One region of the Anoxybacillus sp. FSL W8-0104 genome, then DNA from elsewhere that is predicted to be linked to it. Evidence: predicted binding sites of a transcription regulator. Region 1 holds the regulator's gene; the other holds the start of a gene.
What was found. The regulator CtsR, encoded in region 1, represses protease genes until heat stress. The targets are predictions, from matches to a motif close to ATGGTCAATAAAGGTCAAACA.
Positions count from the first base shown of each region.

Region 2: a site for CtsR is predicted at 9,306-9,326, ahead of NST18_RS04120 (ATP-dependent Clp protease ATP-binding subunit). Genes of this name have one in related genera too.

Region 1 covers NZ_JBBOQU010000001.1:90,001-106,479, reverse strand. Annotated here, with positions in the region: gene rlmB (23S rRNA (guanosine(2251)-2'-O)-methyltransferase RlmB) at 1-412, opposite strand, end outside; gene NST18_RS00520 (Mini-ribonuclease 3) at 415-840, opposite strand; gene cysS (cysteine--tRNA ligase) at 845-2,242, opposite strand; gene cysE (serine O-acetyltransferase) at 2,223-2,888, opposite strand; T-box leader at 2,942-3,161, opposite strand; gene gltX (glutamate--tRNA ligase) at 3,204-4,664, opposite strand; gene NST18_RS00500 (ISLre2 family transposase) at 4,875-6,224, opposite strand; gene ispF (2-C-methyl-D-erythritol 2,4-cyclodiphosphate synthase) at 6,509-6,994, opposite strand; gene ispD (2-C-methyl-D-erythritol 4-phosphate cytidylyltransferase) at 6,994-7,680, opposite strand; gene NST18_RS00485 (PIN/TRAM domain-containing protein) at 7,700-8,788, opposite strand; gene radA (DNA repair protein RadA) at 8,878-10,272, opposite strand; gene clpC (ATP-dependent protease ATP-binding subunit ClpC) at 10,331-12,763, opposite strand; gene NST18_RS00470 (protein arginine kinase) at 12,784-13,848, opposite strand; gene NST18_RS00465 (UvrB/UvrC motif-containing protein) at 13,853-14,398, opposite strand; gene NST18_RS00460 (CtsR family transcriptional regulator) at 14,413-14,874, opposite strand; rRNA gene rrf (5S ribosomal RNA) at 15,043-15,159, opposite strand; rRNA gene NST18_RS00450 (23S ribosomal RNA) at 15,376-16,479, opposite strand, start outside.
Region 2 covers NZ_JBBOQU010000001.1:751,186-767,664, forward strand. Annotated here, with positions in the region: gene NST18_RS04070 (pyridoxal phosphate-dependent aminotransferase) at 1-839, shown strand, start outside; SAM riboswitch class I at 930-1,037, shown strand; gene mtnW (2,3-diketo-5-methylthiopentyl-1-phosphate enolase) at 1,098-2,318, shown strand; gene NST18_RS04080 (2-hydroxy-3-keto-5-methylthiopentenyl-1-phosphate phosphatase) at 2,315-2,974, shown strand; gene NST18_RS04085 (methylthioribulose 1-phosphate dehydratase) at 2,971-3,576, shown strand; gene NST18_RS04090 (1,2-dihydroxy-3-keto-5-methylthiopentene dioxygenase) at 3,591-4,127, shown strand; gene NST18_RS04095 (DMT family transporter) at 4,136-4,987, opposite strand; partial or broken gene NST18_RS04100 (ZIP family metal transporter) at 5,000-5,734, opposite strand; gene NST18_RS04105 (ATP-binding protein) at 5,746-7,161, opposite strand; gene NST18_RS04110 (amino acid permease) at 7,266-8,687, opposite strand; lysine riboswitch at 8,817-8,995, opposite strand; partial or broken gene NST18_RS04115 (TetR/AcrR family transcriptional regulator) at 9,134-9,256, shown strand; gene NST18_RS04120 (ATP-dependent Clp protease ATP-binding subunit) at 9,381-11,483, shown strand; gene NST18_RS04125 (MspI family type II restriction endonuclease) at 11,581-11,790, opposite strand; gene NST18_RS04130 (sensor histidine kinase) at 11,858-13,264, opposite strand; gene NST18_RS04135 (response regulator transcription factor) at 13,251-13,922, opposite strand; gene NST18_RS04140 (YncE family protein) at 13,925-14,899, opposite strand; gene NST18_RS04145 (FixH family protein) at 14,992-15,366, shown strand; gene NST18_RS04150 (YkvI family membrane protein) at 15,440-16,435, shown strand.

The DNA of each region.
Region 1 (16,479 bases):
TCGCTACCGTTGCGGTTAAACCGACCGAACGCCGTTTCGGAATAATAATACCATGGGCACCTACCGCATCAGCTGTTCGCATAATCGATCCTAAATTGTGTGGGTCTTCAAGCTCATCCAAAATAATAAAAAACGGTGCTTCTTCTCTTTCTTCTGCCTTTTTAAATAAATCATCTATGTCATAGTATCGGTATGCAGCAACTTGCGCAATGACCCCTTGATGATTGCCGTCACTTAATTGATCCATCTTTTTTTTAGGAACATATTGTACCGTAATACCCATCTCTTTTGCGAGCTGAATGATCGATTGCATTTGACCACGTTGTGAGCCTTCAGCAATCCATATTTTATTCATTTCTCGTCCAGATTTTAATGCTTCTAACACCGGGTTTTTACCAATAATGAGATCCATCATTACTTCCTCCTTTCCTCATCGTTTTGATGTACATGTAACGCCAACTGCATTAATTGATGAAGTCGTTCTTCATTTCCGCTCAAAAAATGGTAACCGATTAATGCTTCGAGCCCTGTACTTTGACGGTACGTTTGTACATCTGTATTTTTCGGGGTACTCCCTGATTTTGCATTACGACCTCTTCGAACAATAGCCATTTCTTGCTCAGAAAGTTGGTTATGATTGAGCAACCATTGTAATACTTTCGCCTGCGCCTTCGCACAAACGTACGTTTTTGCTAAATTGTGTAAATCGTTTGGTTTTACTTTTCCTAAGGTCAGAAGGTGATGCCGTACGAATAATTCGTATACGGCATCACCAATGTAGGCTAACGTTAAACCGTTTAACTGCTGAAAATCTTTCATTTTGTTAAACAAATGCAACATCGTTTTATCCTCTTCTCCATCTCGTTCCTTGCGGTGTATCTTCTAAAATGATGTTTTTCGCTTTTAATTCATCGCGAATGCGGTCAGCTAAAGCGAAGTCGCGATTTTTTCGCGCTTCAATTCGCTGTTGGATAAGCGCTTCAATTTCTTCATCAAGCAACTCATCTTGTTGCAGTGAAAGACCAAGCACATCAAAAAGCTGTTCGAATTGTCGTAAAAACTTCTGAATAACCGCTTGCGACGTATGCTTCTCCATCAAATATACATTCGCTTGTTTTGCTAGTTCAAACAGCACAGCGATCCCGTTCGCTGTATTAAAATCATCATCCATTTCGCGAATAAACTCGTTTCTTAATTCCTCAATTTTTGCTAGCCATTGTTCATCGTTTGTCGTTAAATTCGTGCTACTTTCTAAACGGTGTTTTAAGTTCGCATATGCAGTCTTTAAGCGCTCCAACCCGCTTCTTGCACTTTCAAGCAACGGTTGGCTATAGTTGATCGGATGGCGATAATGAACCGAAAGCATAAAGAAACGTAGCACTTGCGGATCAACTTGCTTAATAATATCGTGCACTAAAATAAAGTTCCCAAGCGATTTTGACATCTTTTCATTATCGATATTAATGTAGCCGTTATGCAACCAATATTTCGCAAAAGGCTTTCCTGTTAACGCCTCAGATTGGGCAATTTCATTTTCGTGGTGCGGGAACGTTAAATCTTGTCCCCCAGCATGAATATCAATCGTATCCCCTAAATATTTACGTGCCATCGCGGAGCATTCGATATGCCAGCCCGGACGACCTTTCCCCCATGGACTATCCCAATAAATTTCTCCTTCTTTTGCCGCTTTCCATAAAGCAAAATCAAGAGGGTCTTCTTTTTTCTCTCCTACTTCAATACGAGCACCTGATTTTAATTCATCAATCGATTGATGCGATAGCTTCCCATAATCAGAGAAACGGCGCGTTCGGTAATATACATCACCATCAACTTCATACGCATATCCTTTTTCGATCAGTTGTTCAATAAATTGAATAATTGTATCAATGTTTTCGGTGACACGCGGATGGACGTCCGCTTTTTTGCAACCGAGTGCTGTAATATCTTCAAAGTACGCCTCAATAAACCGTTCTGCAATGGTCGGTACATCTTCACCTAATTCCCTTGCTGCTCGAATCAATTTATCGTCTACATCCGTGAAATTCGAGACGTATTGCACTTCATAGCCACGAAATTGTAAGTAGCGGCGAATCGTATCGAATACGATAGCTGGGCGAGCGTTTCCAATATGAATGTAGTTGTATACTGTTGGACCACATACGTACATTTTCACTTTATTTGGCTCTAACGGGATAAACGGTTCTTTTTTTCTCGTCAACGTATTATACACTTGAATGCTCATGGTTCACCGTTCCTTTCTTTAGTTCTTCTAATTGTGTTTTTAGTTGCTCGATTTCTGCTTCTAACTCTTTAAAACGATCTGCAATCGGATCCGGTAAATCACAATGATTTAAATCTTTATTCACACGCACGCCATTTTGCACAACAACGCGACCTGGAATTCCAACGACTGTTGAGTTCGGTGGCACATCTTTCAACACGACCGATCCGGCTCCAATTTTACTGTTTTCTCCAATAGTAATGGAACCAAGCACTTTGGCACCAGTCGCAATCAAACAATTATCTTTAATGGTCGGATGACGCTTTCCTTTTTCTTTCCCTGTTCCTCCAAGTGTGACGCCTTGATACACTGTCACGTTATCACCAATTTCGCACGTTTCTCCAATGACAACTCCCATACCATGATCGATGAAAAAGCGCCGACCGATCTTTGCGCCGGGATGAATTTCAATACCCGTAAAAAAGCGACTAATTTGCGAAATGAGGCGCGCTAAAAAATAAAATTTTCGCTTATAAAGCGCGTGGGCAATACGATGTGCCCAAATGGCATGTAAACCTGAGTACGTCAAAATAACCTCTAAACAACTTCTTGCTGCCGGATCTTGTTCGAAAATAACTTCAATATCTTCTTTTAATGTTTTAAACATATTGCTCCCCCCTTTGTTATTTTTCAAATAAAAAACGTCCCTGTGTACAATGACACAGAGACGCTTGGTTGCGCGGTTCCACTCTGTTTAGCCGAAGGCTCACTCTTGCCCTTATAACGGAAGGGGATCCGCTCCATTCTACTGCAGAACGTCTCTGGTTCGAAAGGAGGCTCCGAGGTGCATTTCAAAAGAATCAAACATAAACCACTTCCAGCCAAGGTGGTTCTCTCTGGCATGCTGATTCTTTTTACTTCTCCTCATCAACGCTTTCACCAATATAGGTTACACCTATTTTATTATATAAACGAGGAAATGTTAACGGATGAATTTTACTAATCGAGACAATACCGCTTCTTTTCCGAGCAAACGAATCACCTCTGGAAGTTCGGGACCGTGCGTTTGCCCTGTTACCGCCACACGAATCGGCATGAATAAGTTTTTCCCTTTTTGCCCCGTTTCTTTTTGTACCGCTTTAATGGCTGCTTTAATGTGGTCACTATCAAACGTTGCAAGCTGTTCCATTTGCTCGTAAAATGCTTTTAGTACATTCGGCACTTGTTCGCCAGCTAAAACAGCCTTTGCCTCTTCATCATACTCGATTTCTTGTTTAAAGAACAACTCTGACAGCTCAACAATTTCAGCGCCGTAGCTCATTTGCTCTTGATATAGTGCGATTAAATCACGAGCCCATTGTTTTTGTTCATCTGTCATTTGTTCTGGCAAGCGACCAGCTCGAACTAAATGTGGAAGTGATAGTTCCACTAACCGATCTAAATCAAGCTTTTTAATATATTGATTGTTCATCCATGTCAGCTTTTGTTTATCAAACATCGATGGCGATTTTGATAAACGGGACACATCAAACATGCGAATAAGCTCTTCTTTCGTGAAAATTTCTTCTTCTCCCTCTGGCGACCAACCTAATAGCGCAAAAAAGTTAAACATCGCTTCTGGTAAATATCCGAGTTCTTTATATTGAGAAACGAATTGAATAATTGACTCATCGCGCTTTGATAATTTTTTACGATTTTCATTTACAATTAATGTTAAATGTGCGTATTTTGGTGGCTTCCAACCGAAATATTCATACACCATTAACTGTTTCGGTGTGTTTGATAAATGTTCTTCACCGCGGAATACATGTGTAATTTTCATTAAATGATCGTCAATGACGACAGCGAAGTTGTACGTCGGGATGCCATTGGCCTTTACGATCACCCAATCGCCAATATCTTTCGATTCAAATGATACACGACCGCGCACCATATCTTCAAATTCATATACTTTTCCTTCCGGTACTTTTAAACGAATCGTATACGGTTTTCCTTCAGATTCAAGCTGTTGAACTTGCTCTGGCGTTAAATGACGGCATTTGCCACTATATTGCGGTGCCGCAATGCCCGCCGCTTTTTGTGCCTCACGCTCTTGCTCTAGCTCCTCAGGCGTACAAAAACATTTATACGCATAGCCTTTTTCTAACAATTCGTTTGTATATTGGCGATAAATATGCAGACGCTCCGTTTGACGATAAGGACCATATCCTCCGTCTTTGTCTACCGATTCATCATATTCAATACCGAGCCATTTCAAGTTTTCAAGCTGTGATTGTTCGCCACCTTCTACATTCCGCTCAATATCTGTATCTTCAATGCGAACGATGAATTTCCCATGATGGTGACGAGCAAACAAATAGTTAAACAACGCTGTGCGCGCACCACCAATATGTAAATGACCCGTCGGACTTGGCGCGTAGCGCACCCTTACTTCCTGTGTCATGTCATGACCTCCATCTACCTAATTTCTGTACCTCATTGTACCGTAAACCGCATACAAAATCCATCATTCATTATTTTTTGTTTGAGTCAAGACTTTGTGGGAGATTTTTTTCTCGACCGATTTTTTTGGTTATATATGGTTTTATAAAATCGTTATATGTAAGCGCTTTTACTTACTCTCATCCTGTAGGTATGTGCGTTTTCTCTCGTTTTAAAAACCTTTCAATGCTTGCAATGCCTCGTAAATCGGTGTCCCTGAAGATTGGCGAAGGTATGGGATGTTATCTCGTACCACTTCTGTCATTTGCGTTTGCACGCGCTTCAGTGCCTTTTTCACGATCGTTTCTCGTTTCGTTTCTTCTCGTTCTTCCGCGCCATACATCACTCCATCGCGTGTCCGAATGAGTAACGTATCTTTTATCGCGACGATCGCTCGCAACATCGCTTCAATCCCTGCATCCCTCCAACTTCGACCGTTTTTACTTCGTTTCGCAAACACATGCATCGTTCCTTCCGCACTCCCCATCGCCCTCATGTTTGTCGTGTCAATCCCTTTTTCCTTCAACCATACGCGATAGTCACGCAAACATCCTGGCATCTCCTCGATTCGACGAACAAGCGCCTCGAGTTGCTTTTCCTTCTCCTCATGTTCTAACGTACCGATGGCACTTGTGAGTTCTCGTAACACACCTTCTTCATCCCATGATGCTAACTTCTTTCGAATCACCCGATATCTCGCATGACCTCGGAACAATTGACGAATCTCTCTTGCCACATGGAACCGATCAAGCTGAAAGTACCCCCTGTCCCCGAAATATTCTCGACACGCTGTAATCCATGGGGCTCCATCTCCATTGATGACCACCCAATCCTCAAACGGATCATAGCTGTATTCCTTCATCAGAAAATTCTCTACAGCTTCCCAAATCGGTTCATTCGTTTGATGAACCATATACCGTCGATTCACTAAGGATACGCGTTTCCCGTTTTTCTCCCATCCTTGGTGAATCGTGATGATCTTTTCTTCTTTTCCTTTGATGCGGCTTCGTTGACGTTTCACGTACAACCCGTCTGCTTCGATAAAAAACACGCGCCCTTTTTTCTCCATCGCACGGTGCCCTTCCACCTCTGCCTCGATGATGGACTGGCGAATCGTTTCGTGACTCATACATGCATACCCCACCAGCTTTTCAAGCGACTGCGCAGCCTGTCGATACGAAGAACCCGTCACGGCGAGATGAATCGCTGTCTCCTCTAATAGCGGACTCACTCCATGCGCCCCATCGAACTGGAGAAAGACATCGAGTAAAGACGTATACACCTTTTTTTCACGGTCAAAGTAGTAGTTTCGCTTCACTTCCACCTCTCCAAATAGCGTTTGGAGTCGGATCGTCCGCTTATCTTTGAGCGCATATCGTTTCTTGTCCCTCTGTTCTGCCAATGTGCGGTCGATCTCCTCCAACACCTGTTGAAGGAGATGACCATATTGTTTTTGCATATGTCTAAATAAAGACTGTTCGATCTCTTTTAATGTCAAGCCGTTTGTGATATAATCCTGCATGGGCTCCACTCCTTTCTTTGGTTGTATTTTTTTTTCACACTTACTACCTTACCAGGAGGAGAGCCCGTTTTTCATCTATTTTGCTTACATATCTGACAGGTTCCTTATTATACCAAATCAGGAACCTGTCTTTTTTTCTCCCACAAACATTTTACTCATACTTATTTTCACACTTACTACCTTACCAGGAGGAGAGCCCGTTTTTCATCTATTTTGCTTACATATCTGACAGGTTCCTTATTATACCAAATCAGGAACCTGTCTTTTTTTCTCCCACAAACATTTTACTCATACTTATTTTTTTGTAACAAAACAACAGCTTGTGCGGCAATTCCTTCCTCTCTCCCTGTGAAGCCAAGTTTTTCTGTTGTCGTCGCCTTGACGTTAACTTGTGAAATATCCCCTTCTAACAATTCAGCAATACGTTTTTGCATATTTGGAATATGTGGTGCCATTTTTGGTTTTTGCGCAATAATCGTACAGTCAACGTTAACAAGCGTATACCCGTGTTGACGAACAAGTTTCCATACGTGTTGTAAAAGTAGCGCAGAGTCAACGTCTTTGTATGCTTCATCTGTATCAGGGAAATGTTTTCCGATATCCCCTTCACCAATGGCTCCTAAACAAGCATCAGCAATCGCATGCAACAACACGTCCGCATCAGAATGTCCGAGCAATCCTTTCTCATACGGAATGTTGATTCCACCAATGATAAGCGGACGCCCTTCAGCAAACTGATGAACATCAAACCCTTGTCCAATTCGATACATCATCGATCCCCTCTCGCACGTAAAATCGCTTCCGCAAATAATAAATCTTCCGGTGTCGTTAGTTTAATGTTTGTATACTCACCTTCGACAATGACGACACGATGACCCATCCGCTCAACAAGACTGGCATCATCTGTTCCGATAAATCGCTCTTTTTTTGCCCGCTCATGGGCATTAAGAATTAATGACATGGAAAAAGCTTGTGGCGTTTGCACAGCCCACAAGCTCGATCGATCGACCGTTTTCTCAATATGGCCATCGACCACCTGTTTCATTGTATCCTTGACAGGAACAGCGAGCACAGCTGCTCCCGTCTCCTTTGTTGCATGCACAAGTTCGTGAATTTTCTTGATTGTTACAAACGGACGAGCACCGTCGTGAATGAGCACAATGTGACCATCGTTGACCACTTTTAGTCCGTTATAGACGCTCTGCTGTCTTTCTTCCCCTCCTGAAACAAGGGCATTCACTTTTTTTATTTCAAAACAATGAAGCATACGAACAAATTGGTCACGTTCTTGATCGTTAATAACTAACACAATACCTCGACAAAAATCATCTCTTTCAAATACACGTAACGTATGAATAATAACGGGTACTCCTTCAAGCTCAATAAACTGTTTATTTATTCCTGCATTCATTCGTTTTCCTTGACCAGCTGCCGGTATAACGACATGGTAATTCATTCTCCTATCTCCTAACAGCTTATAATGCTTTTTCAAGTAGTTTTATTTTAGCAAAAATCATTCTTCCAGCCGAAGTTTGTAACACGCTCGTTACAAGCACATCGACTCGTTTTCCGATATAGTCCTTCCCATCTTCTACAACGATCATCGTTCCGTCATCTAAATAAGCAACACCTTGATTTTGTTCTTTTCCGTCTTTAATGACGTGAACATTCAATTCTTCCCCCGGAAGAACGATTGGTTTTACCGCGTTCGCTAAGTCGTTAATATTTAATACGGGAACATTTTGTAGTTCGCATACTTTATTTAAATTAAAATCATTTGTCACAACAACCCCTGATGTCAATTGAGCCAATTTGACGAGCTTGCTGTCAACTTCCTGGATTCCTTCAAAGTCGCCTTCGTATATTTCAACGTTAATGGCTAACTCTTTTTGGATACGGTTTAAAATATCAAGCCCCCTCCGTCCACGATTTCTTTTTAGTGCATCCGAAGAATCAGCAATATGTTGCAATTCTTCTAGGACAAAACGAGGAATAACAATCGTCCCTTCCAAAAAGCCCGTCTGGCAAATATCCGCAATACGCCCGTCAATAATGACACTCGTATCTAAAATCTTTAGCGATTTTCCTTTTTTCTCCTCTTCTTCGCCACCTTTTTTCTTGCCACTTCGGTTTGACAACGAAAATAAGCCCATTAACTCATCGCGCTTTTTAAATCCGACTTGAAATCCTAAATATCCTAACAATAGCGTAAGAAAAATAGGCAATATCGTATTAACAAGCGGAATTTGAATAGAGTTTAATGGAATAATGACTAAAAAGGCTACAATCAAGCCGAAAATCAAACCGAGACTTCCAAATAATAAATCAGTTACAGGTGCTTTGACTAACGTTTCTTCCATCCAATGAATAAGTCCAACCACATGATCGACTAACCAGAACGTGAGAAGGAATACGATGATCGCACCAACTGGAGCCGCTACATATGGGCTATTGACATAAGGAAGATCGTTTAAATGTAACATTTTCAACAAAGTAGGAAAGAAAATAATTCCTAACATTCCCCCAGTAATTAAAAAAGATGCTTGCACAATTCGTTTTAACACGTTTTTCACCTCCTCTATTACATTATAAACAGTTTCCAATGTTTGAAACCAATCTGAACATCATTTTTAATCATTTTTTAATGGTTTTGTTAAAATATTGGACCATTTTTCCCTTCTCCTAATGCGTAGTATAGCGCCTCTTCGACATTAGCTATTCCGATGATTTCAACACCTTTTGGAATGTTCCACCCACCGATGTTGCTTTTCGGAATAATGATGCGCTGAAAGCCAAGTTTAGCAGCTTCTTGTACACGCTGTTCAATGCGGGAGACACGACGCACTTCCCCTGTTAATCCAACTTCCCCGATTACAACGTCCGTATGATTTGTCGGTTGATCTCGAAAGCTAGATGCAATGCTTACCGCAATCGCTAAGTCAATCGCAGGTTCATCTAACTTTATGCCACCAGCCACCTTTAAATATGCATCTTGGTTTTGAAGAAGCAGACCAACTCTTTTTTCAAGCACAGCCATTAGTAAAGATACGCGATTATGGTCTATTCCTGTCGCCATTCGACGTGGCGTTCCAAAGCTAGTTGGCGATACTAATGCTTGAATTTCCACTAATACCGGTCTTGTTCCCTCCATGGAAGCGACGACCGTTGAGCCAGCTGCACCTTTCGAACGCTCTTCTAAAAAAATTTCCGACGGGTTTTTGACTTCAGTAAGCCCCATTTCTTTCATTTCGAAAATACCGATTTCGTTTGTGGAACCGAATCGATTTTTCACTGCCCGTAAAATGCGATACGTATGATGACGCTCTCCCTCAAAATATAATACAGTATCAACCATATGTTCTAAAATGCGCGGTCCTGCAAGCGCTCCTTCTTTTGTAACATGCCCAACTATAAAAATCGCAATACCTTTTGTTTTAGCTAGTCTCATTAACTCTGCCGTACATTCACGAACTTGTGAAACGCTCCCTGGGGCCGATGTAATTTCTGATCGATATATCGTTTGGATGGAATCAATAACGACAAACGCTGGCTTCATCTCGTCAACCGTTTGGATAATATGTTCTAAGTTTGTTTCAGATAAAACGTATAAATGTTTAGCTGTCACATGCAACCGTTCAGCACGCAACTTCGTTTGTTTTACCGATTCTTCCCCCGAAATATATAAAACGGAGTAGTCATCGCTTGCAAGTTGAGCGCAAATTTGTAGCAACAACGTCGATTTCCCAATACCCGGATCCCCCCCAATCAAAACGAGAGAACCACGAACAATGCCGCCTCCTAACACGCGGTTAAATTCTGTAAACTTCGTATCAATTCTCGGCTCCTGCGTTGTTTCCACCGTTGTAATCGATACAGGTTTAGTTGTTCCACCTTCTGTATGCACAAATAATGCTCGGGTGTGTGGTTTTACTATTTCTGTTTCTTCAACCATCGCATTCCACGAATGGCACCCCGGACATTTCCCCATCCATTTCGCCGTTTCATATCCACAATGTTGGCAAACGAACTTTGTTTTCCGCTTAACCATAACTCCATTCCTTTCATGATGAAAAACAAGGTATGCGTGTAAGCATACCTTGTTTTCGTTATTTTACTGTCTCTTTTGTCAACACAACAAACTGTCCGTCCTTTACATCCATGACAACTTTTTGTCCGCTGCCGATTGTTCCTTTTAACAGTTCTTCAGATAAACGGTCTTCAACATGTTTTTGAATCGCGCGACGCAATGGACGTGCACCATATTCTAAATCGTAACCTTCTTCTGCTAATTTTTCAATTGCGGCATCGGTTAACTCTAAATCGATTTGTTGTTCTTGTAGGCGTTTTTTCAATTGCTCAACCATTAATGAAACAATTTCTTTCAAATGTTTCTTCTCAAGCGAATGGAACACAATAATTTCATCAATTCGGTTTAAAAATTCCGGACGAAACGCCTTTTTCAATTCGTCCATCACTTTCCCTTTCATATCTTTGTACTGTTGACTCTCGTCTTGCACATTGAAGCCAACGTATTTATTTCTCTTCAGCGCATCCGCACCAACGTTTGATGTCATAATAATGATCGTATTTCGGAAATCAACTGTCCGTCCTTTCGAATCCGTTAAACGCCCATCTTCTAATACTTGTAGTAAAATGTTAAATACGTCTGGATGAGCCTTTTCAATCTCATCTAATAAGATGACAGAATACGGCTTGCGACGAACTTTTTCCGTTAATTGTCCACCTTCTTCGTAGCCAACATATCCCGGAGGTGAACCGACAAGACGTGATGTCGAATGTTTCTCCATATATTCAGACATGTCAATTCGAATCATTGCATCTTCATCACCAAACATCGCTTCTGCAAGCGCACGGGCTAATTCTGTTTTCCCGACACCCGTCGGACCAAGGAAAATAAACGAACCGATTGGGCGTTTTGGATCTTTTAAGCCTGCACGGGCGCGACGAACTGCTTTTGCAACTGCTTTGACAGCTTCTTCTTGTCCAATCACACGGGAATGTAAAATTTCTTCTAGTTTTAACAACCGTTCTGTTTCTGTTTGAGCTAATTTGGAAACCGGGATTCCCGTCCAGCTAGATACAACAGCTGCGATGTCCTCTACAGTTACTTCGGAGTTTTCTTGACCTTGTTTCTCTTTCCATGCTCGTTTCGTTTCTTCAAGTTGTTCGCGCAATTTTTGTTCTGCATCTCGTAATGATGCTGCTTTTTCAAACTCCTGGCTTTGTACCGCTGCATCTTTTTCTTTACGAATTTCCTCAAGTTTTTGTTCAAGCTCTTTTAAATTTGGTGGTGTCGTAAACGAACGTAAACGTACTTTCGAGCAAGCTTCGTCAATTAAGTCAATTGCTTTATCTGGTAAAAATCGATCTGAAATGTAGCGATCTGAAAGCTTCACAGCTTGCTCAATTGCCTCATCTGAAATCGAAACGCGATGGTGAGCCTCATAACGATCTCGCAACCCTTTTAAAATTTGGATCGATTCTTCAACTGTTGGCTCACCAACATGAATTGGTTGAAAACGTCTTTCTAACGCCGCATCTTTTTCAATATATTTGCGATATTCATCCAATGTTGTTGCGCCAATACATTGCAACTCTCCACGTGCAAGAGACGGTTTTAAAATATTTGATGCATCAATAGCTCCCTCTGCGCCACCAGCTCCGATGAGCGTATGCAATTCGTCAATAAACAAAATGATATTTCCTGCTTGACGAATTTCATCCATCACTTTTTTCAAACGATCTTCAAATTCTCCACGATATTTTGTACCTGCCACGACCGTTCCCATGTCAAGCGTCATGACACGCTTATCACGAAGTGTTTCTGGCACTTCGTTATTGACAATTTGTTGAGCTAGTCCTTCGGCAATGGCTGTTTTTCCTACCCCTGGTTCCCCAATTAAAACAGGGTTATTTTTCGTTCTGCGGCTCAATACTTCGATCACACGTTGAATTTCTTTACTTCTTCCAATGACAGGGTCTAAACCGCCTTCGCGTGCGATCGCTGTTAAATCACGAGCTAAACTATCTAACGTCGGCGTATTCGCATGCGTTGCTCCCCCGTGATGTCCTGAGGCAGATTCGCTGCTTCCTAATAATTGAAGCACTTGCTGGCGAGCCTTATTTAAGCTTACTCCTAAATTATTTAAAACGCGTGCCGCTACACCTTCTCCTTCACGAATAAGGCCAAGTAAAATATGTTCTGTACCAACGTAAGAATGTCCAAGCTTTCTAGCTTCATCCATTGAAAGCTCAATCACTTTTTTGGCACGTGGCGTATAGTGGATCGTTTGCCCAACTTCATTTCCCCGTCCAATAAGCGATTCTACTTCTTTTTGAATTTTATCTGGCCCTAATCCGAGCGCCATAAGCGCTTTTGCTGCAATTCCTTCCCCTTCTCGAATAAGACCGAGCAAAATGTGCTCTGTTCCAATATTGTTATGCCCCAATCGAACCGCTTCCTCTTGCGCTAATGCTAACACTTTTTGTGCTCGTTCTGTAAAACGTCCGAACATCATTTTCATCAACCTCCTTTAATTCACTTCCATTGGTGTAATCGTTCACGAATGAGCGATGCACGACGAACATCACGTTCTTGCGGGCGTAATGCACCACCAGCATACTTTTGTAAAAAGCCGGGCTGCGTCAAAATCATTAGCTCCGTTAAAATTGTTTTTGGTACGTTCGTAATATATCCGAGATCGATGCCTAGTCGTACATCAGATAAACATTGGGCAGCCTCTTTTGAACCAATGATCCGGCTGTTCGTTAGCACACCGTAAGAACGATATACCTTATCTTCTAATTGTATGTTAGAAGTTTTGACTAATGCCTCACGCGACATTCGTTCTTGTTCAATTAGTTGACGAACAACTCCTGTTAAATCTTCAACAATATCCTCTTCACTTTTTCCAAGTGTAATTTGATTAGAAATTTGGAAAATGTTCCCCAACGCCTCACTACCTTCTCCATACGTGCCGCGAACAACTAGACCGAGCTGGTTGATCGCAGGAATCAATTGATTCATTTGTTGTGTTAACACAAGACCCGGTAAATGCATCATTACAGATGCTCGCAAACCTGTGCCGACATTCGTTGGACAGCTCGTCAAATAACCGTACTTTTCGTCGAAAGCGTAGTCAATATGTTGTTCAATCCAATCATCCAAAGCATTTGCCATTTTCAATGCTTCTTTCAGCTGAAAACCAGCAAATAAACATTGAATACGAATATGATCTTCCTCGTTGATCATAATACTTGCTTCTTCTTGTTCAGATAATAAACACGCACCAAACGTACAATCTTCAGCTAAATGAGGGCTAATTAAATGTTTTTCAACTAATACACGTTTTTCAATAGATTGTAATTCATTCATTTTTAATAAGAAAAAAGAACCGATACGATCGAAACTTTTTTGTGAAAATAATCGTTCAAACAACTGAACAATTTGCATTGCTTCCTCATTTGTAAATACCGTTGGGAACGGATATTTTCTCATATTTCTCGCTAAACGAATACGGCTACTAAGTACAATATCAGAATCTGGCCCCTCTTCATTCATCCATGGACTGAGAGCGCGTTGGAAAAACAAATGTTCATTCATATAATTAGGCGCCCCCTTCCGCATGTAATTCTGCTTCAAGTTCTCGAATTTGATCACGCACTTCAGCAGCTTTCTCAAATTGTTCTTTAGCAATAAGCTCCTGTAACATTTGTTTCAACTGCCCGATTTGCTTACGGACGTACAACGTACCTCCTACTCGCTTCGGAATTTTCCCCTCATGCGCTACATGTCCTCCATGTAACTTTCGAAAAATAGGTGGTAAATGGCTACGAAACGTTTCATAACAACTCGCACAACCAAAACGACCGACTTTAACGAATTGGGTGTATGTCATTTTACAACGCTCACATTGTAATATATGTTCATTGTGAAAAGAGGGAGCTTTTGGCTCTTTTAGTGATGCATCCATATTATTTAATAGTCCTGCAATTAAATTATTGATTGAAAAAGCTCCTTGATGCGGAAACATAAACATTTCGCCTTTTTCATGAGCGCATTGCTCACAAAGATGAAATTCTGTCTTCTCCCCATTAACAATTTTAGTGAAATGAAGCGTTGCTGGTCGTTGATTACACTCTTGACATATCAAAGTATTCACCCTCTCTACATATACTTTAACGATGTCAGCATCGCTTTTAATATGCGCGCACGCAACTCGTCACGATGAGGAAGGTCAAGAGATAAAACCGTGCGATCAATGATGCTTAACATCATATTCGCTTCTCGTTTTGAAATTACCTTTTCATCTAATAAGCGTTGAATAATATGTTCTCCATTTGTTTGACTAATTCTTTCTTGGACAAGTGACAATAAATGATCAATAAGCTGAGAAGTATTTTGATTTTTCACTTTCATTATGCGAATATAGCCGCCGCCACCTCGTTTACTCTCAACAATGTATCCTCTTTCTAACGTAAAGCGTGTGTTAATGACATAATTTATTTGCGAAGGAACACACTGAAACTTGTCTGCAATTTCGCTTCGTTTAATCTCAACGATATCTTTTCCGCTCATATTTAATACTTGTTTTAAATATTGCTCAATGACATCAGAGATATTCCTCACATAATCCCTCCTCTGCCAGTTGACTTTGACTATATTTGACTTTAATTTTAATATATACGGATTTCTTCAAAAATGCAAGGATTCCCTTCTTTTTCTTATATATTTTACCCATTGCATTCACGATATAAAACAAAAAGACCAAGACAAAATTTGTCTTGGTCTTTCCTTGCCCGGCAACGTCCTACTCTCGCAGGCGGTGTCCCGCCAACTACCATCGGCGCTGGAGAGCTTAACTTCCGTGTTCGGGATGGGAACGGGTGTGACCTCTCCGCCATCGTCACCGAGCAATATATTGAAGGATAATTCCTTCAAAACTAGATAACAGAACAGTCGCCTTCGCTTTTCTTGACTATGTCAAGAACCGTTCTCAGCTTTTCTTGATGTCTAGCTGCGGCTCCTAGCCCCTCGAACCACTTCAGTCCTGCTGTGGCGGCAACAGCCTCCTCGCAGGCCTTTCGCGTTCTTCGTGGCTGGACAGTCGCCTTCGCTTTTCTTGTGTGCTTAGTTAAGTCCTCGATCGATTAGTATCCGTCAGCTGCACGTGTCGCCACGCTTCCACCTCGGACCTATCTACCTTGTCATCTTCAAGGGATCTTACTCGCTTGACGCGATGGGAAATCTCATCTTGAGGGGGGCTTCACGCTTAGATGCTTTCAGCGCTTATCCCTTCCGCACATAGCTACCCAGCTGTGCTCCTGGCGGAACAACTGGTACACCAGCGGTGCGTCCATCCCGGTCCTCTCGTACTAAGGACAGCTCCTCTCAAATTTCCTACGCCCGCGACGGATAGGGACCGAACTGTCTCACGACGTTCTGAACCCAGCTCGCGTACCGCTTTAATGGGCGAACAGCCCAACCCTTGGGACCGACTACAGCCCCAGGATGCGATGAGCCGACATCGAGGTGCCAAACCTCCCCGTCGATGTGGACTCTTGGGGGAGATAAGCCTGTTATCCCCGGGGTAGCTTTTATCCGTTGAGCGATGGCCCTTCCATTCGGAACCACCGGATCACTAAGCCCGACTTTCGTCCCTGCTCGACTTGTAGGTCTCGCAGTCAAGCTCCCTTCTGCCTTTACACTCTTCGAATGATTTCCAACCATTCTGAGGGAACCTTTGGGCGCCTCCGTTACGCTTTGGGAGGCGACCGCCCCAGTCAAACTGCCCACCTGACACTGTCTCCCACCCCGATCAGGGGTGCGGGTTAGAATCTCAGTACGACAAGGGTGGTATCCCAACGGCGACTCCACCTAGACTGGCGTCCAGGCTTCTCAGTCTCCCACCTATGCTGTACATGTCGCACCAACATTCAATATCAGGCTGCAGTAAAGCTCCACGGGGTCTTTCCGTCCTGTCGCGGGTAACCTGCATCTTCACAGGTACTATGATTTCACCGGGTCTCTCGTTGAGACAGTGCCCAAGTCGTTACACCTTTCGTGCGGGTCGGAACTTACCCGACAAGGAATTTCGCTACCTTAGGACCGTTATAGTTACGGCCGCCGTTTACTGGGGCTTCGGTTCGCACCTTCGCTTGCGCTAAGCGCTCCCCTTAACCTTCCAGCACCGGGCAGGTGTCAGCCCCTATACTTCGCCTTACGGCTTCGCAG
Region 2 (16,479 bases), 660 kb from region 1:
CGCTTTGCTTATTAAATTCGGGCGATGTTGTGCTCGTTCCTGATCCCGGTTATCCAGACTATTGGTCGGGGGTCGTGCTTGCGCGGGCGCGCATGGAAATGATGCCGCTACGGGCGGAAAACGGCTTTTTACCTAATTACGAGGAGCTAAACAAAGATGTCGTTCGCAAGGCGAAACTGATGTTTTTAAACTATCCGAACAATCCGACCGGCGCAACCGCAACGAAATCGTTTTTTCAAGACACGGTTTCGTTTGCTGAAAAACATCGTATCGGTGTTGTACACGATTTCGCATACGGAGCGATCGGCTTTGACGGGAAAAAGCCAGTAAGCTTTTTACAAGTCGAAGGGGCCAAAGACGTCGGCATTGAAATTTATACGTTCTCAAAAACGTACAATATGGCAGGATGGCGCATCGGTTTTGCGGTCGGTAACGAAAGCATGATCGAAGCGATCAACGTATTACAAGACCATTTATACGTCAGCATGTTCGGGGCGATTCAAGAAGCGGCAGCAGTCGCACTACTTGATTCGCAACAATGCGTCGCCGAGCTTGTCGCGACGTATGAAGCAAGAAGAAACACGTTCGTTCATGCATTGCGTGACATCGGCTGGGATGTGCAAGCGCCAGCAGGTTCGTTTTTCGCTTGGCTTCCGGTGCCAAACGGCTATACGTCGGAAACGTTTGCTGACCTTTTGCTTCAAAAAGCGCACGTGGCGGTCGCTCCGGGCATTGGGTTTGGCGAACATGGGGAAGGCTATGTGCGCACAGGGCTGCTCACAAGCGAAGCAAGACTTCAAGAAGCAGCGGAACGCATCGGGCGGTTGCAACTTTTTTAAAAAAATGATTGACAAACGCCACATGTGCTGTCATAATTCGAATTAAATTTGTGAAAAACGAACTGTTTGAAAAATTTTATACATTGCGAATTCTTATCAAGAGTAGGCGGAGGGACGAGCCCGATGAAGCCCGGCAACCGACTTAACAAGTGTTAAGCACGGTGCTAATTCTCGCAGCAGTGCGCTGAGAGATAAGAAGAGACGAACGATTGAGCCTCTTCTTATGAAGAGGTTTTTTATTTGTAAAGGAGTGGGAGTATGATTACCGCAACGTATTTGATTCATGATGACAAAGATTTGGCGAAAAAAGCGGAAGGAATCGCGCTTGGGCTCACTGTCGGTTCGTGGACCGATTTGCCGCAGCTTGAACAAGAGCAGTTAAAAAAGCATAAAGGCATCGTCGACTGTATCGAACAGCTGGACGAAGACGAGCGCGTCAATACGTATTTCGGGAAGCGGCTTAAACGGGCGCTCGTGCGCATTTCGTATCCGAGCGTCAATTTTAGCGCCGATTTTCCAGCGATTTTGACGACGACGTTTGGGAAGTTGTCGCTTGACGGAACGATTAAACTCGTTGATCTTACGTTTTCGGATGAATTAAAACGGGCATTTCCCGGTCCACGCTTTGGCATTGACGGCATTCGCGAAAAGCTTGGCGTCTTTGACCGTCCGCTTGTGATGAGCATTTTTAAAGCGGTCATTGGGCGTGATTTACAATACGTCACCGAACAATTAAAACTGCAAGCGCTTGGCGGCGTCGATCTCGTCAAAGATGATGAAATTTTGTTTGATAACGACCTTACCCCTTTTGAAAAACGGATCGTCGCAGGAAAACAAGCGCTACAAGACGTGTACGAACAAACAGGGCATCGGACGTTATATGCGGTCAATTTAACAGGTAAAACGTTTGAACTAAAAGACAAAGCGAAGCGTGCGGCGGAGCTAGGGGCGGACGTGTTGTTGTTTAACGTGTTTACATACGGACTTGACGTGTTGCAAGCGCTTCGTGAAGATGATGACATTCGTTTGCCGATTATGGCGCATCCGTCGTTTAGCGGAGCGATCGCTTCGTCGCACGTGTATGGCGTCAGTTATGCGCTTTTACTTGGGAAATTGTTGCGCATGGCAGGGGCAGATTTTTCGCTCTTTCCATCGCCGTACGGAAGCGTTGCGCTTGAAAAGCAACAGGCGCTCGCCATTTCTGAGGAGTTGACGAAAGAAGATTTGTTTTTACGCGCATTCCCTGTTCCATCTGCCGGCATTCATCCAGGGCTTGTGCCGCTTCTTATGCGCGACTTTGGCATCGATTGTGTCATTAACGCGGGCGGTGGAGTGCACGGACATCCGCAAGGCGCTGTCGGTGGCGGGCAAGCGTTTCGCGCCGCGGTGGAAGCGGTGCTTTCTGGGCGTTCGCTTCATGAGGCTGCGACGGAAAACGAAGCGTTAAAACAAGCGCTTGACTTATGGGGGAGCGCATGATGAAGCCGGTCATTTTTTGCGATTTTGATGGGACGATTACGTTAAACGATAATATTATTGCTTTAATGAAACAGTTTGCTCCGCCGGAGTGGGAAGCGATCAAAGACGATATATTGGCGCAGGCATGTACGGTGCAGGAAGGAGTCGGGCGCATGTTTTCGTTGTTGCCGACGACGCTGAAAGAAGACATCGTGCAATTTCTGATTGACACCGCCCGCATTCGCGACGGATTTTCCGACTTTGTCGCGTTTACGAACGAACGGCAAATCCCGCTTTATATCGTGAGCGGCGGCATCGACTTTTTCGTTTATCCGCTGCTTGACGGACTGATTGAAAAAGAGCGCATTTTTTGTAATAGCGCCGATTTTAGCGGGGAAACGATCCACATTACGTGGCCGTATGCGTGCGATGAACATTGCGAAAATGAATGCGGGTGCTGCAAGCCGTCGCTTCTTCGTAAACTCGCGCCAAAAGGGGCAAAAACGATTGTGATTGGCGATTCCATTACCGATTTAGCGGCGGCGAAACTAGCCGATCACGTCATCGCGCGCGACTTTTTACTTGAAAAATGCCGTGAGCTAAACTTACCGCATACGCCGTTTACGACGTTTTATGACGTCATTCATGTGTTGAAAGAGAGCGAGGTGATTGTATGAAAGAGAAATGGGAAGAGCTAGCGGAAGTCAAACGAGAGCTAGCGGCGCGCGACTGGTTTATGGCGACAAGCGGCAATTTGTCGCTGAAAGTGAGCGATGAGCCGCTTACCTTTCTTGTCACCGCAAGCGGAAAAGATAAACGAAAAGAGACGGCGGAAGATTTTTTACTTGTCGATGCTGACGGACAGCCAGCGGAGGCGACGCACTTGAAACCGTCCGCAGAAACGTTATTACATGTCGAAATTTACAACAAAACGAACGCCGGTTGCGTTTTGCACGTGCATACGGTCGACAACAATATCGTTTCAGAACTGTACGGTGACGAAGGGGAAGTCGTCTTTTCGAATCAAGAAATAATTAAAGCGTTCGGATTATGGGAGGAAGATGCACAATTTCGCATTCCGATTATTCCGAATTTCGCCCATATTCCGACGTTAGCAAAAGCGTTCGCCGACCATGTCCATGGAGATGCTGGTGCGGTGCTTATTCGCAACCACGGCATTACCGTTTGGGGAAAAGATGTGTTAGAGGCGAAAAAGTTTTTAGAAGCGTGCGAGTTTTTATGTCAATATCATGTGAAATTATTGCTTATTAAACGATAAGGGGGAAAATATGTATGGCAGTCATTAAAGTGCGAAACACAGGGGAAGTGATTGAAGGAAAAGAAAACGTTGCGGCGTTTTTAAACAACCAAGGGGTGTTGTATGAACGGTGGGATGCAAGCAAACTTCCTGCTCATTTACAAAACAAGTTTGTATTAACAGACGAAGAAAAAGCGGACATTTTAGCGACGTTTCAGACGGAAATTGAAGATTTAGCGAAGCGGAGAGGCTATAAAACGTGGGACGTCGTGGCGCTTTGTGAACAAACGCCAAATTTAGAAGAGTTGTTGAAAAAATTTGAACAAGTGCATACACATACGGAAGATGAAGTGCGGGCGATCGTCGCTGGTCATGGCATTTTCGTCATTAAGGGCGATGAACAAACAGGTTATTTTGACGTTGAACTAGAGGCAGGCGACGTTATTTCCGTACCAGAAGGAAATCCGCATTTCTTTACGTTAATGGACGACCGTCAAGTCGTTGCCGTCCGTTTGTTTATTGATCCATCCGGATGGGTGGCACATCCATACGTAGAAAAAGAAGGGGAATAACGCCCCTTCTATTTTTTTGTAAACAGCACAACGCCTGTGATCGTAATGAACGAACCGATCCATTGTGCCACCGTTAACGTTTCATGAAGCAATATGTATGCAAACAATGCGGTAAAAAGCGGATTAAAATTTAAAAACATCCCTGCTGTTGTGGCACCGACTTGTTTCACGCCGACGTTCCAAAGAAACATCGCAAGCACTGTCGCCCCGATGCTCGTATAGATGAGCGCAAGCAAAAACGAGACGTTTACGTGATGAACGGAAAAGGAAGATACAAATGGCAACAATCCAACGACGCCAAAGACGCCTGACCAAAACGTTGCCGCAAGCGGAGAATACCATTTCATGACCGCTTTTGCGCATGCGGAATAGATGCCCCAAACGATGACGGCAGCGATCATCCATACATCGCCGATATTGACGTGTAGCACGCGATGAAGCTGTCCGTGCGTCATAAATAAAAGGACGCCGATAAGGGAGACGGTCATGGCTAACCATTGTCTCATCGTCAGTTTCTCACGGTATACGACGTAAGCAACAAGCGCAATCGCCATCGGATTTAACGTTGAGATGAGCCCGACGTGATCGGCCGATGTGTAGCGAAGCGCCTGAAACATAAAAACGTTAAATAATACGACGCCTGTCATGCCCATCGCAATAAGCGGGATAATGCCGCGTTTTTGCAGGCGGACGGACCGTTCTTTTTTTAATACGATCGGAAATAAAAAAAGAACTGCGATCGTCCAGCGCATAAACGTTAATGAAAGGGGGGAGGCGTGCGGCACGAGCAGTTTGCTTGCGACAAAGTTGCCTCCCCATAGTGCGCTTGTCAATAAAAGAAGCATATAATATTTCGACATGATCCTCATCCTTTAAAACGTTTCGATTAAAAAGACCATCAGTAACAATCCGATAATAAAGGCATACGTGGACGATTGTTCGTTTCCGTCGCCATGGCTTTCCGGGATCAACTCTTTATAAATGATAAACAACATCGCGCCAGCTGCGAACGCCAAACCGTACGGAACGAGCGAATCGACGACGGACGTTAAATAATAGCCAGCGATCGAAGCGACGAGTTCAATAAGTCCTGTGCCCATCGCCATGAAAAACGCTTTTCCTTTTGAAATGCGTTGATTAAATAAAAAAAGCGCAACGAGCAATCCTTCTGGAGCGTTTTGAAAGCCGATCGCTAAGGCGATTAAGTTGCCGATTTCGCCCCCTTCCCAAGAGGCGTAGCTCACGCCAACTGATAGTCCTTCCGGGATGTTATGGAGCGTAATGGCGGCGAGCACAAGGAGCGATTTTTTATCAACAGCTATGCTGCTTTCAGTATGCTTTAAATCAATATGCGGCACCATTTTTTCAAGAAGCGTTAACGTCAATACGCCGATGCATAGTCCAACCGCAAGCGAGAGAAACGTTCCTGAAGATAGCGCTTGAGGAATGAGGCCGAGCATGGATGCTGCCATCATGACTCAAGCGGTAAACGCAAGCAACATATCGCGCCATTGGTGCGTAAGGGAGCGCGATAAAAATAAAATGGGAATCGCGCCAGCACCTGTTGCTAGCGCAGATAACGTACTGCCAACAAGCATGTCAAACATGTTTCCACCTCCTACTGTAAAGGAAGGCGAACGGTAATCGTCGTTCCTTTATTTTCTATACTATGAATGTCGATCGTTCCTTCATGCATGTCAACGATTCGTTTACATATGACAAGCCCGAGTCCTGTTCCCGTTTGCTTCGATGTGACAAACGGTTGAAACAGTTTGTTTTTTACGTCGTTTGGAATGCCGCATCCATTGTCCGCCACTTGCAGCACCGCCCAGTCGTTTTGTTTCGTCAGCAAAATCGTTAGCTCACCGCCATCGGTCATCGCTTCGATCGCATTTTTTGCTAAATTTAAAACGACTTGTTTTAAATGGTCTTTATAACAGCGAATAGGTAAAGGTACGCGAGCGCATTGCAACGAATACACGACGTTATGCAAATGCGCTTGCGATTCAATAATTGGATGAATGCTTAAAACGATATTGTTCAAATCGCACGTTTCAAGTTTTTGTGCCGTCGGTTTGCCGAGAATTAAAAACTCATTGACGATGTCGTTAATGCGTGTAATTTCGTTTTGAATGACCGAAAAATAAAGTTGTGATTCGGTATCTTTATGCTTTTCACTCAACAGTTGGATAAATCCTTTAATGCCGGCAAGCGGGTTGCGAATTTCATGCGCGGTGCTTGCGGCGAGTGTGCCGACTAATTCAAGTTTTTGTGCTTCGGTCTCTATGCGTTCAAGCATCGTTTGCCGTTTTAATAACCAATATTGAATCAGTAGCCAAACAATATGGATGGCGACGATCAGCAATAAGATGTATGGAAGGGATGTTTGCACATTTTGTTTCATCGTTACGTGCGGCACGTTCGCTTCAATTATCCATGGTGCATAATTTAAATGAACCGTCACCGTTTGTTGTGATGGGCGAATGTCGTTTGTTGCCAACAACATCGTTCCACGCTCATCATATAAACGAAACGATGCGTCTTGGTCAATGATTTTCATCCGTTTTTTTATGTAATCCATACGTAATTCCGCCACAAAAAAACCGACTGTATCACTTGTTTTTTCATCGACAATCGGTGTGACGATTGTTGTTGTATGATCGCTGTCAATGACCGTTTGTTTTGTCGTTTTCGCCAATCGCATCGCTGAACTTGTACTTTCAGAAAAAAACGATATGTGATGAAAACGAACGTCTTGTTTTTCTATTTGTTGCAACATGTCGTTTATGTCTTTTTCGCTTAACATCGCCATATGTTTGCTAACCATAAACGCTAACGTCTCGAGTTTTGTCGTTGTCTCCGCAAGAAAGCGATCGAGATCGTTTTTATGTATATTCGCAAACAAGAGCGTTTCTTCGAGCAATTGTTGTTGCTGTTGTTCATCTTGCCAAAGCACAATCCACGCGCTTCCTACAAGGCATGGGATCATAACAAGCAAGATGTACAACCATCGTCTCATTCTCTCTCTCCCCATATACGCTCCCTCAACAAAACAAAATTCAAGGAATATTATAACATAAAGATGAAAAAAAGACTGAGAAAATGAAAAAACCCCGCCAAATATGGACGGGGGTTTTGTTATGCTGATTGTTTTTGTTTGTTCGGTTGTTCGTTATGTTGTTTGACAACAAGCGGATAGAAAAGTAAGCTGCTTGCAAGCAAGGCGACGCCGAGCAAAAATGTTTTCATATCGGCCGTTCCTGCTTTGACGAGCCAAATGGAATAAACGGTCGCAAGAAGGGCGATGATGCCGTCTGTCATTCGTTGTTTCGTCGTTTCATATGTTTCACCCGTCCAAACGAGCTTCAATTGGAAGACGGAGGCGATGAAATACGGAACGAGATACGATAATGTTGCAATATAAATGACGAAATCAAATGCGGCCGCCATTGAGTTTGAAATCGTTGAAAAAATAAATAATTGGGCAATCATATTTGAGACGATTAAAGAAAAGCGCGGCATGCTTTTTTCGTTTTCTTGTAAAAAGGCGCGAATAAATAATCCTTGTTTCGCTGCTTGGTACGGCACTTCAGCACTTAAAAAAATCCAGCCGAGCGTTGAGCCGATTAAACTAATTAAACCGAGTCCGGCAAGCAGTTGCGATCCGATAGGACCTAATACCGTACCGATTGCATCGACGAGCGGTTTTTCAGATTGAATGAGCACATCTTGTTTTAACAGACCCATGACGAGTATGCTAATGCCAATATAAATGGCTAAAGCAATGAATAGTCCGACAATCGTTGCGCGTTTGACATCGCTTTGTTTTCGGGCACGCGAAGCAAAAACGATCGCTGATTCAATGCCGATAAACGCCCAAAGTGTGCTTAACGCGACGTTGTTAATTTGCGAAAGCAATCCGAGCGTATGACCTGCTTCATCGTAACGCGGAGCAACAAACGGTTGGAGATAGCTTTTTTCAAACGCAAACAATCCGATAACAATGAATAAGAAAAAGCCAAGCACTTTCGTTGCCGTTGCGACAAAGTTCAACTTTCCGGCACTTTCTGCTCCTTGTAAAATGATCGCATGCATCATCCATAAAAGTGCGGTGCAGACGAGAAACGTGAGCAGATTGCCAAGTTTTAATGTAAATGAGCCAACAGAGAAGACGACATGTCCGCTCGTTAAAATAGGGAAGAACGTCGATAAATAACTAGCAAACGTCGTAATGATCGCAACGTTTCCAGCGACGTTGCCGATCCAATAGCCCCAAGAAGCCATAAAACCGGATAAAATGGATGCTTTTGAACCTTTCGGAAACAGTTCCTTCGCGTAAATTTGCGGTCCGCCGTTTAATTCCGGTTTACGAATAGCTAAATTGCCAAAAATGATCGCAATCATTAACACCCCAGCCCCCGTCAGCAGCCAACCGAGCAACACGCCAGCAGGGCTTGCCGCCTCAGCAAGCGAGCGCGGAAGCATAAAAATGCCCGATCCGACCATATTGCCGACAACGAGCGCTGTCAATAACCAAAACCCGAGTTGTTGTTGTTTCATGTTCGTCATCCTTTCATTCATGATTATGGCGACGCAGGCGGGCGGAGGGCTGTTGTCATACGAAAAATAAAAAAGTGCACCCTAAGTTTTCAACGGGTGCACAATATATGACACATCCGCATCAAACTTAAGATCGATAGCTCTCCACCGCATGCGCGATGACAGTCCTGCACCTATTCGGTCACAGGCCCAGCTTATAGCGCCAGAGCACGCTATAAACTTCGGCGACAAATCCTTTCATTCCACTTCATCGGCGTCTCTGCGCCTCGATGAAACTACTCTTATTTGCCGCGACCTCTATCTCATCTTAGTTGACGAGAAAGATTTCGTATTTCATTGTCGTTTCTATCGTACAAAAATCTTTTCCTTTCGTCAACGAAAAAATTTTTAGCACATATTTACAAGAAGGGAACGGAATATATATAATATCCACTTCCGCCGGAAAGGTCACGACAATTGCCGGTTTTTTATTAACGCGCCTTATCGTCATGCCGGATTATCCGTGGGATGATGAAAAAGAAATCGATCGGACGATTCAGTTTTTGATGAATGGGTTGAAGAAAACATGATAGGGAATTTTTCTATCATTTTTTTTATTTTTTTTTAAAAAAGGTCTTGAAAATCAAAAAAGGTCAAATTATAATAAAGACAGAAAGGTCAAATATAGTCAAAGTCAAAAGGAGGTTGGTGCCTATGATGTGCCAAGTATGTAAACAAAAACAAGCGAACGTCTTTTTACACGTGCAAGTCAATAACGAAAAACAACAATTACACCTTTGCGATGCGTGCTATGAAAAACAAAAACAACAATTAAAAGTTCCAGCAGGATTCCACTTCGATCATTTCGATCAATTGTTCTCCGACTTCTTCGCACCGCTGACTAGCGAATCTGTTTCCCATGTCCAACAACAACAAGAACAACAACCGAAACGAAATGGATTGCTTGATCAATTCGGTCGCAACTTAACACAACTTGCGAAAGCAGGACTTATCGATCCGGTTATCGGACGCGAAAAAGAAATTGAACGCGTCATCGAAATTTTAAATCGCCGCAATAAAAACAATCCGGTACTCATCGGTGAACCAGGTGTCGGTAAAACGGCGATCGTAGAAGGATTAGCGCTTAAAATTGCCGAAGGGTCTGTTCCGACGAAATTGTTAAATAAAGAAGTGTACGTGCTTGACGTTGCATCGCTCGTTGCCAATACAGGCATTCGCGGTCAATTTGAAGAACGAATGAAGCAATTAATTGCCGAATTGCAACAACGGAAAAACGTCATTTTATTCATCGATGAAATTCATTTACTCGTCGGAGCAGGTTCGGCAGAAGGCTCGATGGACGCAAGCAACATATTAAAACCGACGCTTGCTCGCGGCGAATTACAAATCATCGGCGCAACAACGTTAAAAGAATATCGTCAAATTGAAAAAGACGCTGCGCTTGAACGCCGTTTCCAACCTGTCATCGTCCATGAACCGACGATCGAGCAAGCGATTAACATGTTAAAAGGCATTCAGCCAAAATATGAACAATTCCATCAAGTGAAATATACAGATGAAGCGATTCACGCCTGCGTCACATTGTCGCATCGCTACATTCAAGACCGCTTCCTTCCTGACAAAGCGATTGACTTATTAGACGAAGCGGGCTCAAAAGTAAGCTTAAAAGCGACACCGACAAATAAAGAAGCGATCGAACAACGTCTCGAACAAATTAGAAAAGAAAAAGAAAAAGCTGCGCAAGAAGAAAACTACGAATTAGCGGCGAAATTGCGCACAGAAGAATTGCAACTTGAAAAACAATTACAACAAAACGGACAAGCGGAACAACCTGTCGTTGACGTCATTCACATTCAACAAATCATTGAAGAAAAAACAGGCATCCCAGTCGGCAAATTACAAGCTGAGGAACAAACGAAAATGAAACATTTAGAAGAAAACTTAGCGAAAAAAGTGATCGGTCAAGAAGAAGCGGTGAGAAAAATCGCGAAAGCCATTCGCAGAAGCCGCGCTGGCTTAAAAGCGAAAAACCGTCCGATCGGTTCGTTCTTATTCGTCGGTCCGACTGGCGTAGGTAAAACAGAATTATCGAAGACGCTTGCTGAACAATTATTCGGCTCAAAAGATGCGATGATTCGCTTAGATATGAGCGAATATATGGAAAAACATGCTGTATCGAAACTTATCGGTGCACCTCCTGGCTACATTGGTCATGAAGAAGCTGGTCAATTGACGGAAAAAGTGCGCCGCAACCCTTACAGCATCATTTTGCTTGATGAAATGGAAAAAGCGCATCCAGACGTTCAACATATGTTCTTGCAAATTTTAGAAGATGGTCGTTTAACAGATAGCCAAGGCCGCACCGTCAGCTTTAAAGATACGGTCATCATTATGACATCAAACGCTGGTACGATCGGAGAAGGTGACTTACTTCAACGCCTCAGCCTATACTTTAAACCAGAATTTTTAAACCGTCTCGACGCCATTGTCGAATTTAAACCGCTTGAAAAAGCGCATATGTTGCAAATCGTTGACCTTATGCTTGCGGAATTGCAACGTACGCTCGCTGAACAACATGTGACGATGACGATTAGCGACAAAGCGAAAGAAAAATTAGCTGAACTCGGCTATCATCCAACGTTCGGTGCTCGTCCGCTCCGCCGTGTCATTCAAGAACATGTCGAAGATCAAATTGCCGACGTGCTGCTTGATGAGCATGATGTGCGCACGATCCATATCGACGTAGAGGACGATCGCATCGTCGTAAAAGCTGAAAAACATGAGAAGGTGTCCTAAAAGATTTGGACACCTTCTTACATTTTCCAAATAGAAAAAGTTAAACGATCTTTCCTTTTAGCTGTATGGATTTTCCTTTTTTCTTAGATGGATAAGTCTATTGAAAAGGAGTTCCCATTTGTCCTTTCGTATTTTGTAGTATATTTTTAATGTACGTATCCATTTTTTCCATTTCTATCTCTTTTGTTTCATTTTTGAAAACAACCATATATTTTGCCCAATGAATCTTTGGATCCCCATAGCCTCCAATTCCTGCATAAGCCCATTGCGCTAATTTTTTATTGAGGTTAGGGAGTTCATTTTCCATTATTTTTAGGAATAGCATGTAATTTCATCGCGCTGTGTCCTTCTAATCATGGGGTAAGTCTGTTGTACTATATCGCATCGTATAGCGGCAATTCGATGTATACGGTCGTTCCATTCCCTCGTTCGCTTTCAAAACGAATCGAGCCGCCGTGTAGCTTGACAATTTGTTTAGTAATCGCAATGCCAAGTCCTGTGCCGCCATGTTCGCGCGAGCGCGAGCGGTCGGCGCGGAAAAATCGTTCGCCTAATCGTTCGATATCTTCTTTTGACATGCCGCATCCGGAGTCAGCGATCATGAGTTCGCACATCGGCTGTTTGTTTACTGCACGCAACGAAATCGTTCCGCCGAAAGAAGTATAGCGCAACGCATTATCGAGCATATTTTGCAACACTTGTTCGATACGGTCGGGATCGCCATCGACGATTAAGTCGTGATCGAGGTCAAGCAAAAGGCGAATGTTTTTTTCTTGCAACATCGGTTCATATTTTTCAATCGTCTCCTCGACTAATTGTGCAATTGAAAATGGTGTGCGTACAAGCGGATACGTGCCTTCGAGTTGTGCTAAATCGAGCAAATCGCGCACGAGGCGTTGCATGCGGCTCGCCTCGCGATGAATGAGTTTTATATATTTTTTTTGTTGCGCTTCATCTTTCACGACGTCGTCTAGTAGCGCTTCGCTATATCCTTTCACATAGCTTAGCGGCGTGCGCAATTCATGAGAGACGTTTGCTAAAAATTCTTTTTTTCGTTCATCTTCTTGCGCGAGCGCTTTTGCCATTTGGTTAAATGTTTTGGCAAGTTGCCCAATTTCGTCTTCCGCTTCGACGTTCACTTGTGCGGAAAAATCGCCTTGCGAGACGCGATAGGCGGCTTGTTGCATATGTTGCAGCGGTTTCGTGAAATGCATCGCGATTTTTCGTCCGACAAATACAGTAATGAGTAAAAAAAAGCTTCCACCAATAATGATGAACGTTTGAATGCGCTTAAGCACATCTTCAATCGATGCAAGCGGCACGTACAAATATAAAATGCTCATGAGGCGATGTTCATCGAGTAGCGGGATGATGACACCGACAATATGCCGATTAAATGTTTGTTCATATCCTTTTTTCGTTACCGTTTTTCCAGCGAGTAGTTGTTGTCGTTCCGCTTCGCTAATAATCGCATGATGGTCGACTTCAAACGGCAAGCATGCGCTCAATTCACGTGGGTTGTTCACGAGTACAATTTCCGTATCGGATACGTCATTGATGATAGAAACGGTGTTGCGAAACGAGTCGGTGAGTGCACCGCCTTTATATTTTGCGGCAATGTTCATTCCTTCTTGTAATAAACGTTGTTCGACGTTGGTGATATAAATGTTTTCATATATATAAACAGCAACAGCATATAAAAGCAACACCGCAAGCATTAAAAAGGCGCTAATCGTTAGCCATAGTTTTTGTTGGAGTGAGAGAGAATTAAATCGTTTCATCAAATTTATATCCCACTCCCCATACTGTTTGAATGCACTGTCCGGCTTCGCCGAGTTTAATGCGCAACGTTTTAATATGCGTATCGACGGTGCGCGTGCTGCCGACGTAATGAATGCCCCAAACGCGATCTAACAGCTGTTCGCGTGTAAATACTTGACCGCGATGTTTGACAAACAACACGAGCAGTTCAAACTCTTTTAACGTTAATACAACCGGTTTTCCGTTTACGATCACTTTTCGTGCTTTTTCATCAACAACAATTGGGCCTGCTTCATATGACGTCGTTACGTCTGTTCCTTTCGTTCGGCGAAGGACAGCGTGCACGCGTGCGACGACTTCATTTGGGCTAAACGGTTTCACGATGTAGTCGTCCGCGCCAATTTGTAATCCATAAACGCGATCCCACTCATCGCTTCGTGCTGTTAAAAAAATGATCGGCACTTGCGAACGTTCACGCACGTGCATGCAAAAGCGGTAGCCGTCTAGTTTTGGCATCATAATATCGAGCAAAATTAAATCGATATGTTTTCGTCCGAACTCGGCAAGTCCAGCTTCACCGTCTTCTGCTTCGATGCACGTAAACCCTTCAGGTTCTAAATAAAGACGAAGCAATTCACGCATTTCTTTTTCATCGTCAACAATTAAAATCGTTGGCATATTTATTCCTCCTTCGCATCGCGGAAAAAGATGTAAAACGGCCCTTGTCCGACGGAAACGGTTTTCGTTTGTTTGAATGTTTTTTCATCGACAAAAACGAGCTCGTTGCTGTCGTAGCTAGCGATGATAAGCTCGCTTTTTGTTTTTATCATCGCAAAAGGATTCGCGCCAATGTTAAGTGAGTGTATGACATGTTTCGTTTTCGGTTCAAATGCATATAGCATGTTTGAACCGTGACAAAGTACATATACCGCTTCGCTCGTTTGCGAAAATTGAATCGGCATCGTTTCTGCCTTCACACGCGCAAGCAACCGTCCGTCGACAAGCGAATGAACATACGCTTCTTGCTGAATATACGCTCCGCTGCCATGTCCACCGACCCATAGTTCATCCGTTTCAGCAACAACTAAGCCGCTGACCGCAAAATCGAGCGTATCGACCGTTCGTTTGACTTGTTTTGTCGCCTGATCAATGAATGAGATTGCTCCGTCTTTAAAATGAATGACAATCCATTGCCGATGTTTGTCGTCGGCGACGATGGAAAAAGGGGAGGGGGGAGTAGCGATCGTCTCTTTTACTTTTCCGTCGAACGTCATGACCGATACCGTTCCGTCTTTTTCGTTCACAACGAGCAATTCGTGTTTTGTGACGAGCACATCGGTAACCCCTTTGTTTACGCGCCAACGTTTTTTCTCTTTCCCTGTCGATAGCGTGTACATCATCATTTCATCCATGTCTTGTCCAAACAACATGACCGTATCGCCATCAGGAAGGAGGATGGCTTTCGTTACCGGATTTTTCATCTTCCATGTTGCCATCGTTTTTTTTGTGTTATAATCAACGAAGGATAAGCTTTGCTCCTTTATATTGACGACCCCAACGACCGATTTGTTTCGGGGAATTGGGGTGTACGTCTCTGGTGTGCAGCTTGCCAATAAAACGACGATGATAAGCAAAAAAAAGAAACGAACTTGCATCGTACGCATCCTCCATCGTGTATATGTATCATCATTGTAGCAAACATTTGTGATGATTTTGTGAAATTATTGTAACATGGAAGGAGATTAAAATGAAAAAGTGGTTGTTGTTGTTTGTCTTCGCTTTGCTTGTTGTGGCAGGTTGTGCAAACAAAGCAGAAGAAGAAGAGCTGGCGTATTTGGACGTCAAAATGGCGGTAGAAGAAAAGCTTCCGGCAAATGAAGAAGTCGAGCTTGCATGTTTTGTGACATACGGTGACGAAAAAGTGACCGATGCATTGGAAGTGAAGTTTGAAGTATGGAAACATGGCGATGACAATCGCGAAATGATTGAAGGAAAGCATGCGGGCGACGGAAAGTATGTCGCGCGCTATACGTTTCCAGACAAAGGGACGTATTCGGTTGTGGCACATGTGACGGCAAAAAATATGCACAATATGCCAAAAGTCGATATAGTTGTAGAATAAGAAAAACGGCGGAAAATATTCGCCGTTTTTTTTCATATACATGTAGAAAAAATGGACGAGTGGGGGAGAGCGTATGTGGATGCGGGCGATTCAAATTGCGTTTGTATATGTCGGAACGGTAGTCGGGGCTGGATTTGCGACAGGAAAAGAAATTGTACAGTTTTTTACGCAATACGGAGCAATTGGGACGGTCATGATTGCAGGAAGCGGAGGTCTATTTATTTTTTTAGGGACGCGTTTAATGGTGATGGCAAATCGGCTTCAAGCGCGATCGTATGAACAAATGAATGCATATTTGTTTGGAAAAATGAGCGCAGTTGTCAATTTGTTTATGTTTGTTGTGCTATTTAGCGTGACGTCTGTTATGTTGTCTGGGGCGGGGGCGGTGTTTGAAGAACAGCTTCATATGCCGGCGCATGTCGGGCTTATGTTTACGGTGTTGCTTGCGTTTGTGACGATGTTGTTTGGTTTAAACGGCATTTTAAGCGTCAATCTCATTGTCGTGCCGCTTATGATCGCATTTAGTTTATCGATTTCGTTTATGAATGGGGGAGAGATCGTTTGGACAAAGCCGCCGCTTGCCGCTTTTTTCTCTCCGTTTGCGTATGTGGCGTTTAATTTAGCGATGGCACAAGTTGTGCTCGTTCCGCTTGCAACTGAAGTAAAAGATGAACGGGCGATTCGCCTTGGGGGATGGCTTGGCGGCTTATTGCTTATGTTTATTTTATTTAGCAGTCATTTCGCGCTTTCTTTACTTCCTAATTTGCTATCTTACAGCATTCCGATGGCGGAAGTCGTGAAACGTTCGCTCGCTTCGTTTTATGGGCTATATGTTGTGATCATTTACGGTGAAATTTTTTCATCGTTTGTTGCAGGGGTGTTCGGACTGCATCGAAAATTGGCGCTTTTTTCTCAAACGCCGATCTTTGTTCTCATCGTGCTTTTACTTATGATGTATGCGTTTAGTTTAGTCGGGTATCATGCGCTTTTAACCGTATTGTACCCTTTGTTTGGGTATGTTAGTATCATCTTTATTTTTTTACTTTTCTATCGAAAAATGCCTAGCTAGAAAAAAAGAAGTGTAGTACATTGAATGTAGAGGAGGTGGGAGCG